One region of the Streptomyces sp. UC4497 genome, then DNA from elsewhere that is predicted to be linked to it. Evidence: riboswitches for the same ligand, from Rfam matches in the RefSeq annotation. Region 1 holds a riboswitch; each other region holds the start of a gene.
What was found. A riboswitch is a leader RNA that binds a small molecule or an ion and turns the genes downstream of it on or off. The one in region 1 is predicted to bind cyclic di-AMP.
Positions count from the first base shown of each region.

Region 2: linked by a shared signal. The riboswitch ahead of ACYSUO_RS24265 (transglycosylase family protein) and the one ahead of ACYSUO_RS09655 (C40 family peptidase) in region 1 are both predicted to bind cyclic di-AMP.
Region 3: linked by a shared signal. The riboswitch ahead of ACYSUO_RS29215 (M23 family metallopeptidase) and the one ahead of ACYSUO_RS09655 (C40 family peptidase) in region 1 are both predicted to bind cyclic di-AMP.

Region 1 covers NZ_JBTYHB010000005.1:175,334-178,600, forward strand. Annotated here, with positions in the region: gene ACYSUO_RS09645 (ATP-dependent Clp protease proteolytic subunit) at 72-707, shown strand; gene ACYSUO_RS09650 (hypothetical protein) at 715-1,023, shown strand; cyclic di-AMP (ydaO/yuaA leader) riboswitch at 1,449-1,578, shown strand; gene ACYSUO_RS09655 (C40 family peptidase) at 1,582-2,055, shown strand; gene ACYSUO_RS09660 (DUF6328 family protein) at 2,104-2,577, shown strand; gene ACYSUO_RS09665 (ATP-binding protein) at 2,561-2,998, opposite strand.
Region 2 covers NZ_JBTYHB010000018.1:55,231-58,497, forward strand. Annotated here, with positions in the region: gene ACYSUO_RS24260 (transglycosylase family protein) at 1-964, shown strand, start outside; cyclic di-AMP (ydaO/yuaA leader) riboswitch at 1,145-1,302, shown strand; gene ACYSUO_RS24265 (transglycosylase family protein) at 1,307-2,020, shown strand; gene eno (phosphopyruvate hydratase) at 2,365-3,267, shown strand, end outside.
Region 3 covers NZ_JBTYHB010000026.1:19,794-23,060, reverse strand. Annotated here, with positions in the region: gene ACYSUO_RS29220 (tyrosine-protein phosphatase) at 33-830, opposite strand; cyclic di-AMP (ydaO/yuaA leader) riboswitch at 1,214-1,385, shown strand; gene ACYSUO_RS29215 (M23 family metallopeptidase) at 1,389-2,171, shown strand; gene ACYSUO_RS29210 (SGNH/GDSL hydrolase family protein) at 2,390-3,172, shown strand; gene ACYSUO_RS29205 (TetR/AcrR family transcriptional regulator) at 3,215-3,267, opposite strand, start outside.

The DNA of each region.
Region 1 (3,267 bases):
CATCGTACGTCATGTACGTCCTGTACATTTTTAAAGAAGCAGGTCCTGAAGCAGCGTCTTGAGGAGGCACCATGACCCGTCCGTCCGGCCGCTATGTCCTGCCCGAGTTCACCGAGCGCACCAGTTCGGGGAGCCGCACCCTCGACCCGTATTCGAAGCTCCTGGAAGAGCGCATCGTCTTCCTCGGGACGCCGATCGACGACATCTCGGCGAACGATGTGATGGCGCAGTTCATGCACCTCGAGTACCAGGCGCCCGACCAGGACATCTCCCTGTACATCAACTCTCCGGGCGGCTCGTTCAGTGCGATGACCGCGCTCTACGACACGATGCGGTACGTCGACTGCGACGTGGCGACGACCTGCCTGGGGCAGTGCTCGTCCGTGGCCGCGGTGCTGCTCGCGGCGGGGACGCCGGGGAAGCGGATGACGCTGCCCGGCGCGCGCGTGGTGATCGACCAGCCCTCGCTGCCCGAGCCGGCCCAGGGGCAGCCGAGCGACCTGGAGATCTACGCGAGCGAACTGGTGCGCATGCGCGACCAGTTGGAGGAGCTGCTCGCCCTGCACAGTGGTCGCTCCAAGGAACAGGTCGGCGCCGACATCGAGCGGGACACCGTGCTGACGGCGCAACAGGCCCTGGAATACGGCCTGGTGGACCACGTCGTGGAGAACCGGACCGCCACACTGCGCTCCCCCGGCGCGAGGTGATCGGCCGATGTTCCCACCCGAACTTCCGCCGCTGCCCGCGATGACCCGCGCCGAGTGCGAGCTCGTGGACCGCTACCTGGAGGTGGTCGACCTCATCGCGCGCATCAACCCGGCCCGCGGCGACGACACCTACAGCGGGCTGCGCGCGGCGCAGGCGCTGGTGAGCCGGGCAGCGGAGCTGCGGGACGCGCTGAACCTGATGCACCAGCGGGGCGAGAGCCGGGTGCACGCGAGCACCCTGGCGCGGGCGCTGCGCGTCCTTGATGGGGAGCGGCGCACCAAGCGGGTCACCCTGCCGACAGAACCGATCAGTTGAAGTCGGGGACCGATCAGTAGAAGTCGAGGCCACTCACCGAGCATCCAGAACCGCTACGGCGCGATCCAAACGGCCCGAACGAGGTACCCCGTACGGCCTAGCATCCGGTCCTTTGATGAGCCCGGCAAAGTTGCGCACGAGCCGTAGGCGGCTGCCGGAATTCGGCGTTCCGTCGCTGGTGCGGGCCTCGTCGGGGCTCGTCGGGCCGGGGCGAAAGCCGCACCGTCCACCTGAATGGGTCAAGGGTGACGAGACTCACTTACCGCCGGTTCACCTCGGTTTTCACCTGTGTCGTGCGTGAAGATCCGTTGCGACGACAAGCCCCCGCCGCCGCGGCGGGGCGGTCCGCACGGACGCCGAGTCCTGCCGCCGTGCGGATGCCAGGTCGACAGGAGTGCATCGGCAGGAGTGGAGGACCCGAGCACGACGGGCCCCCGCCGCGCCTCGTCAGAGGCCGTCGGACGGTCCTTGGGGTGAAGCCGCAGCTTGCGGCCGGGCAACTTCGCCGGCCCGAACCCGACAGGTCATCCTTCACAGGCGGCTGACGAAGGGTTGCGCATGACTGCGCTGAATCGTGTTCCGTCGCTGCTGACCCGGGCGGGTACCGCTTCCGCCCTCTCCATCGCCGTCGCCGGCGCGGGGCTCATGGTCCCCGGCGCCGCTTCCGAGGCATCAGCGGCCACGGCATCCGTCAAGGCACTGCACATTGCCGCGTCCAAGAAGGGTGCACCGTACAAGTGGGGCGCCGCCGGACCGCACCGGTTCGACTGCTCGGGCCTCACGCTCTACTCGTTCAAGCGGGCGGGCAAGAAGCTGCCGCGCACGGCTGCCCAGCAGTACAACAGGACCAAGCACATCTCAAGGTCTCACCGCGCCCGTGGTGACCTGGTGTTCTTCCGCTCCGGCCGAAGCATCTACCACGTGGGCATCTACGCCGGTAAGGGCCGCATCTGGCACTCCCCGAAGACCGGCGCCGTGGTGCGTCTCGAGCGGATCTGGACGAACAGCGTGTCGTACGGCCGGGTGCGGTGATCCGCCGCGCTCGCGCTTGAGCGTCACGCGAGCGGATACTCGTAGGGGATGAACGACCGCAACGAGACGCCGTTGGAACGCGCCGATCGGAACTTCGGAGAACTCCTTCAGGAGCTCCGGGTCATCCAGACCGGCGTGCAGTTCCTGTTCGCGTTCTTGTTGACCCTGGCGTTCACGTCGCGCTTCCCCTCGCTCGACTCGGTGCAACGGGCCACGTACGTAACGACGTTGCTCCTCACGGTCATCGCGGCCGCGCTGTTCACGGCGCCGGCCGCGGTGCACCGGATGCTGTTCAGCATGGGTGCGAAACCGCAGATAGTGCGGGTGTCCTCGCGGCTCGCGGCGTACGGGATGGTGGCGCTCGTGCTCGCGCTGAGCGGGTCCGTGCTGCTCGTGGTCGACGTGACGACCGGCAGGGCCGGTGGGATCGCGGCGGGCGTGGGGACGTTCTTCGTCTGTACGGGCCTGTGGGGACTGCTGCCCTGGCTGTTGCGGCGGGCGGTCCTCAGGCGGGGCGGGTGACCGGAGCCACCCAGGGCAGCGTGATCAGCACCGTCTTGCCGCCCTCGGGGGTCGGTCGCACCGTCAGCGTGCCGCCGCACTCCGCGGTGAGGCAGCGGATGATCACCATGCCCCGGCCGTTGTCCTGCTGGACGGCCGCCGGCAGCCGCTTGGGGTAGCGGGGGTGACTGTCGGTGACGCCGATGCGCAGCTGCTCGTCGCGCTCCAGCTCCATGTCGACGGTGAACGTGGGCGACTGCCCGAGGGTGTGCTGCACCGCGTTCGTCGCGAGTTCGGACACGATCAGGCGGACGGTGTCCGCCGCGTCGGTCCCCGGCGCCATGCCCCACTCCCCGAGCACGGTGGCGACATACCTGCGGGCGGCCGAGACCGAGGCGGGATCGCTCGGCAGCGTGACGGATGCTTCCTGGTGGTCTGCCATGGCGACGTGTCCCTTTCCCGCCGAGGTGGCTCGTCCGGCCTCGCGGATCGCTCGCGCGCGGCCCCCGGCAACTGCTTCGCGCCAGATTGCCACTTGGACGTACCCCTGTGGTGCCGATCCCCCAAGATATGCATATATCTGTCGCTCGATGCGGTGAACTCTGCGACGGTGGACCGTATTTGGGCCGAGGTACGCTCCGTCCTCTACCGTCGGCTCAGACACGCGCCCCGTGCGGGCCGGGAGGGAGTCCGGCCGGGTGGCGCGAGGAG
Region 2 (3,267 bases), on a different contig from region 1:
AGTCACCGGCAGCGCCATCGCGATCCCGCTGTTCGCCGCGAGCGGCGCGAGCGCCGCGACCACGCAGGCGTGGGACAAGCTCGCCGAGTGCGAGAGCGGCGGGCAGTGGAGCCTGGACGCCGGTAACGGCTACTACGGCGGTCTCCAGTTCACGCAGGAGAGATGGGAGGAGTACGGGGGGCTCGAGTACGCCCCGCGTGCCGACCAGGCCAGCCGCTCGCAGCAGATATCCGTCGCCGAGAAGGTCCTCGACGACAAGGGTGTGAGCGCCTGGCCGATGTGCTCGCTCACCGCCGACCTCACCAAGGACGACGACTCGGCGGACGTCGACCCGGGCGTGTCCGCGTCGCCGCAGCCGTCCGAGTCCTCCGCGTCGTCCGACACCGATGCCGACAGCAAGTCGGACGACGGTGACGACAAGAGCGCCGACGAGGACGCCGACAAGACCGGCTCCCCGGACGCGACGGATGCGACCGAATCGGCTGATTCGGGAGACAAGGGTCACGATGAGGCCGAGGGCTCCGACGCGTCGGACGGCCCGTCGGCCGACGAATCGGGCGATACCTCCGGTAACAAGGCCGAGGACTCCTCGACCCCTTCAAGTGACAAGTCCCACGCGCCTTCTGACGACACCGCCTCCGAGGCGGCCCCGCCGTCCGCCTCGCCCTCCGGCGAGACGCAGGACGACGCCACGTCCGGCCGTCACCGCGGCGATCGCGCCGCCGAGGACGGCTCCGACTCCCGTGCGGGAGAGGGGCGTCACGCCTCGCGCGACGAAAGGCGCGACGGTGACACGTACAAGGTGCACGCCGGCGACAACCTCTGGGACATCGCGAAGGCCCAGGACGTGCACGGCGGATGGGACGCGCTCTACGAGCGGAACAAGGAGACGGTCGGTACCGACCCAGACCTCATCCTTCCTGGTCAGAGCCTCGATCTTGGGGACGGATCGGACAAAAAGTAGCGGGAGTTCGAGGCGGTTGAAGGGGCTTTGTCCGATCTTGATCGAGTGAGACATGGGTCTCAAAGCCCCTGATCGACTTTGAAATCGGACGGATCGACCGCTTACGTTCGTGACCGCTCGCTTCAGCGGGCCCCGATGGACGTCACGCCGAATCCTGCCAACGTCCGTACGGGAACAGTCGACGCGTATGCGCCGTAGGCAGGAGCGGGGGACCCAGGTAAGTGCCCTTCCGGGAGACCGGACGGGCTTGGGGTTAAGCAGCGCACAAGGATGCGTCTGCCGGGCACTCACTGGCCCGAACCCGACAGCTCACCTCGCAGGCGTCGGTGAGGGGATATCTCCATGCTGTTTTCCGGCAAGAACAAGCACCGCCGCCCGTCCAAGGCCGTCCGCGTCGCCACGCTCGGCGGTGTCGCCGCTGCCGCCGTCGCCGTGCCGCTGATGGGTGCGACCTCCGCCTCCGCCGCGACCACGTCCGAGTGGGACCAGGTCGCGCAGTGCGAGTCCGGTGGCAACTGGTCCACCAACACCGGCAACGGTTTCTACGGCGGCCTCCAGTTCTCGTCCTCCACGTGGTCCGCCTACGGCGGCGACCAGTACGCCTCCACCGCCGACCAGGCCTCCAAGGCCCAGCAGATAGCCGTCGGCGAGAAGGTCCTCGCCTCCCAGGGCGCGGGCGCCTGGCCGAACTGCGGCTCGGGCCTGTCCTCCACCCCGAACGAGGGTGGCGCGGACGACTCGTCCTCGCAGCAGCAGGCTCCGCAGCAGGAGACCCAGCAGCGTGCCGACCGCTCCGAGCAGCGTCAGCAGCCGCAGCAGGAGGCCCCGAAGCAGGAGGCCCCCAAGCAGGCGGCTCCGAAGCAGGACACCGTCACCACCCCGACCGGCAACAAGGTCGAGAAGGGCGACGGCGAGTACAAGGTCAAGTCCGGTGACACCCTCAGCAAGATCGCCGAGGCGCACGACACGACCTGGCAGCAGCTGTTCGAGAAGAACAAGGACATCGTCAAGGACGCCAACCTGATCTACCCGGGTCAGCAGCTGCACCTCAGCTAAGGCATCCGGTCCGCACAGGACCACCGGTCCGTACAGGACCACCGGTCCGTACAGGACCACCCCAGGCCCTCCCAGGCCATCAGGTACGGGCTCGGCATCGGCGGACGCCGAGCCCCGCCGCACCCCGTCCCCACGGGCCGCTCACTTCGGCGACCTCCGTCCCGGCACAGCCGGGACGGAGGTCGCTGTTTTTGTTCAGTTAAGGAACATTTCGCTATCGGCGTTGTCCACGAGGCGGGCGTTCGGATGGCCGATGCCCGCGAGCCGGTTACGCTCAGGGGTGCGGGACCACGTACCAAGCAGCCGCCCGCATAGCCTGCGTCACATCCAAGAAGGAGATGCTCGTGCCGTCCATCGACGTCGTCGTAGCCCGGGAAATCCTGGACTCCCGAGGCAACCCCACGGTCGAGGTCGAGGTCGGCCTCGACGACGGGAGCACCGGCCGTGCCGCCGTCCCGTCGGGTGCCTCCACCGGTGCCTTCGAGGCCATCGAACTCCGTGACGGTGACCCCAACCGTTACCTCGGCAAGGGTGTCGAGAAGGCCGTCCTCGCCGTCATCGAGCAGATCGGCCCGGAGCTCGTCGGTTACGACGCCACCGAGCAGCGCCTGATCGACCAGGCGATGTTCGACCTGGACGCGACCGACAACAAGGGCTCGCTCGGCGCCAACGCGATCCTCGGCGTCTCGCTCGCCGTGGCCCACGCCGCCTCCGAGGCCTCCGACCTGCCGCTGTTCCGCTACCTCGGTGGTCCGAACGCGCACCTGCTGCCCGTCCCGATGATGAACATCCTGAACGGTGGGTCGCACGCCGACTCCAACGTCGACATCCAGGAGTTCATGATCGCCCCGATCGGCGCGGAGTCCTTCTCCGAGGCCCTTCGCTGGGGCGCCGAGGTCTACCACACGCTGAAGAAGGTCCTGAAGAGCAAGGGCCTGGCCACCGGCCTCGGCGACGAGGGCGGCTTCGCTCCGAACCTGGGCTCGAACCGTGAGGCCCTCGACCTGATCCTCGAGGCCATCAAGGAAGCCGGCTACGTTCCCGGCCAGCAGATCGCCCTCGCGCTCGACGTCGCCGCCTCCGAGTTCTACAAGGACGGCAAGTACCAGTTCGAGGGCAAGGAGCGCTCCGCCGCCGAGATGACGGAGTACTACGAGGAGCTCGTCTCCGCGTACCCGCTCGTCTCCATCGAGGACCCGCTGTACGAGGACGACTGGGCCGGCTGGAACACCATCACCGAGCGCATC
Region 3 (3,267 bases), on a different contig from region 1:
AGAGGACGGTGCAGGCCCTCAGGCGCCGGGCCTCAGTCCAGCAGGCGCTCGCGCAGCCGCTCGCGCGTCGCCGAGGTGAGCTTCAGGCCCTCTTCGAGGTAGCGGTCCGTGCTGCCCCACAGTTCGTCGATCGTCTCGAGGCCCGCGTTGAGGTACTCGATGCGGGCGTCGAAGAGCGGGCTGAGCAGCTCCATGATCTCGGGGGAGTAGGCGTCCTTCGCGGTGGCGGTGCGGCGCACGTTGTAGCGGCGGTGCTTCTCGTTGGACTTGAGGTAGTCCGCCTCGATGGCGTCGCGCTCCACGCCCACCGCGAGCAGCGTCACCGCGATCGACAGGCCCGCGCGGTCCTTGCCCGCCGCGCAGTGCATCAGCGCGGGGAGGCTGTCCTCGGCGAGGGAGTGCAGCACGCGGCTGTGCTCGGCGGTGCGCTCCTTGATCATGGTGCGGTAGGACTCGACGAGCCGGTTCGCCGCGCGGCCCTCGTCGAGGATCTGGCGCAGCTGGTCGATGTTGCCGTCGCGGACCATGGTCCAGAATTCGGCGCCGTCGGCCGGGTCGTTGAGCGGCAGGTTCAGATTGCGCACGCCGGGCAGTTCGACGTCCGCGCCCTCCAGCTTCTGGTCCGCGGAGTTGCGGAAGTCGAAGACCGTGTGCAGGCCGAGGGAGGAGAGGAAGGCCGAGTCCTCTGCCGTGGCGTGGGCGAGGTGACCGCTGCGGAACAGTACGCCCTGGCGCACGCGCCGGCCGTCCACGGTGGGCAGGCCGCCCACATCTCGGAAGTTGCGCACTCCGGTCAGCTCGGGCTCGGTGGACGGTGCGTGCTGCGTCACAGGGGCTCCTCCCAATCGGTGCACCGGCGTTGGGTCGCCGGCGGGCGCGCTCCTGACGATACGACATCGGTTCCACAGGCAACCATCTGTCTGATTCGCCCCGATTCGTGCCAACTGTGCATGAATCGAAGGGGCTTGTGGGCGTGTGCGTGACCGGCTTCATGTTCGTGACGCTGTGTGGCGGACGGCCGGGAATGGCGCCCCAGTAATCCCCGAAGGTATGGCGTTGGTAAAGCGAGGAATGTCGACGGAGGGTTACACAGGGAAGCCTCAGAATCCCAAGGAATTGCCCCCGCAGATGAATTCGGGGTTTGTCGTCGCCATTGCCGTTCGCCTACGGTCACCAATCAATCCGGTCGGAACGCCTAGTCCTGCCGCCGCCCGGATTCCTTTCGACTACCCGTCACGGCAGGAGCGGGGGACCCACACGCAAGACGCCGCGTAGGGGATTTCCCGAAGCGGCTTGGGGTGAAGCCGTGCCCGTACCCCGGGCGCGGCCGGGCATCTCCAGCCCGAACCCGACAGCTCACCTCGTAGGCGACGGAGAGGAAATTCAGCATGCCCGCAAAGGGAAAGCACCGCCTTTCGACCTCCCGCCGCATCGCCCGTGTCGCCGCCGTCGCCTCCGCCGGCGGAGCCGCCATCGCGCTGCCGCTGATGGGCGCCACCGGCGCGCAGGCCGCGACGTCCGGCCCCGCCGCCGACGCCACGACGTACACCGTCAAGGCCGGTGACACGCTCTCGAAGATCGCCAAGGCGCAGGACGTCGACGGCGGCTGGAAGAAGCTCTACGAGGACAACAAGGACGCCGTCGGCCCCGACGCGGACCACCTCAAGATCGGCGTCGAGCTCGACCTCGGCGGCGCGGCCGACAGTGAATCCGGCTCCGAGGGCGCGGCCACCGCCACGGAGACGAGCGCCAAGACCACCGCCTCCGGCGACTACGCGGCGCCGGTCGACGGCGCCCAGGGCACGGGCTACGGCAACTCGGGCTCCATGTGGTCCAGCGGCAGCCACACCGGCGCCGACTACTCGGTGCCGACCGGCACCTCCGTGAAGTCGATCGCCGACGGCACCGTCGTCTCGACCGGCTCGGGCGGCGCGTACGGCAACGAGGTCGTCATCGAGCACGCCGACGGCCACTTCTCCCAGTACGGCCACCTGTCCTCGATCGGCGTCGCCCAGGGCGACACCGTGACGGCCGGCCAGGAGATCGCCAAGTCCGGCGCGACGGGCAACGTCACCGGACCGCACCTGCACTTCGAGGTCCGCACGACCGCGGACTACGGCTCGGACATCGACCCGATCGCGTACCTGAGCGAGCACGGTGTGAACGCCTGAGACGACTCGTAGCGGTCGCGACCGCTCGCTCACTTCGGCGCCCGGGGCTGTCCCCCGGGCGCCGAAGTGCGTTCCCGCGCTTATTCCCCAGGTGGCGAGTGGGTTATCTCACCACGCGTCAACCCCTGGCTACGGTCGCGTAGGTCACAGTCGAGGGTGAAAGATGTGTGGTCGTGGCAAACGAATCGAGAGCACTCACGGAGACACTCAACGGCACGATCCGGTCCTACGCGGCCGTGGGCGACAGCTTCACCGAAGGAGTCGGTGACCCCGGGCCCGACGGAAAGTTCGCGGGTTGGGCCGACCGGCTCGCCGTCCTCCTGGACGACCGTGTCCCCGAGGACACCTTCAAGTACGCGAACCTGGCCGTGCGCGGCAAGCTCCTCGACCAGATCGTCGCGGACCAGGTCCCGAAGGCGGTCGAGCTCGCGCCCGACCTGGTGACCCTGGTCGCCGGCGGCAACGACATCATCCGCCCCGGCACCGACCCGGACGACGTGGCCGAACGCTTCGAGAAGGCCGTGGTCCAGCTCACCGAGGCGGCCGGCACCGTCATGGTGGCCACCGGCTTCGACACCCGTGACGTGGCCGTGCTCAAGCACCTGCGCGGCAAGATCGCCACGTACAACATGCACGTGCGGGCGATCGCCGACCGGCACGGCTGCCTGATGCTCGACCTGTGGTCCCTGAAGTCCATCCAGGACCGCAGGGCCTGGGACGACGACCGTCTCCACCTGTCGCCCGAGGGGCACACGCGGGTGGCGCTGCGCGCCGGTCAGGCGCTGGGCATCGACGTGCCGGCCGACCCCGAGCAGGCGTGGCCGCTGCTGCCGCCGCGCGGCACGTTCGAGGTGCGGCGCGACGACATCCACTGGGCGCGCGAGTTCCTGGTGCCGTGGATCGGGCGCCGGCTGCGCGGCGAGTCCTCCGGCGACCGGGTGCAGGCGAAGGGCTTCGTGGACCCGCACGCGGTGAAGGCGCACCTGGAGGCGGCGTCCTGACGCGTTGAACCTCTGCGGCGCGGTGGCGCTGACGGCCGCCCGTCAGCGCCCCGCCCCGGTCAACTCCGCGCGCTCGAGCCCCAGTTCGCGGGCGA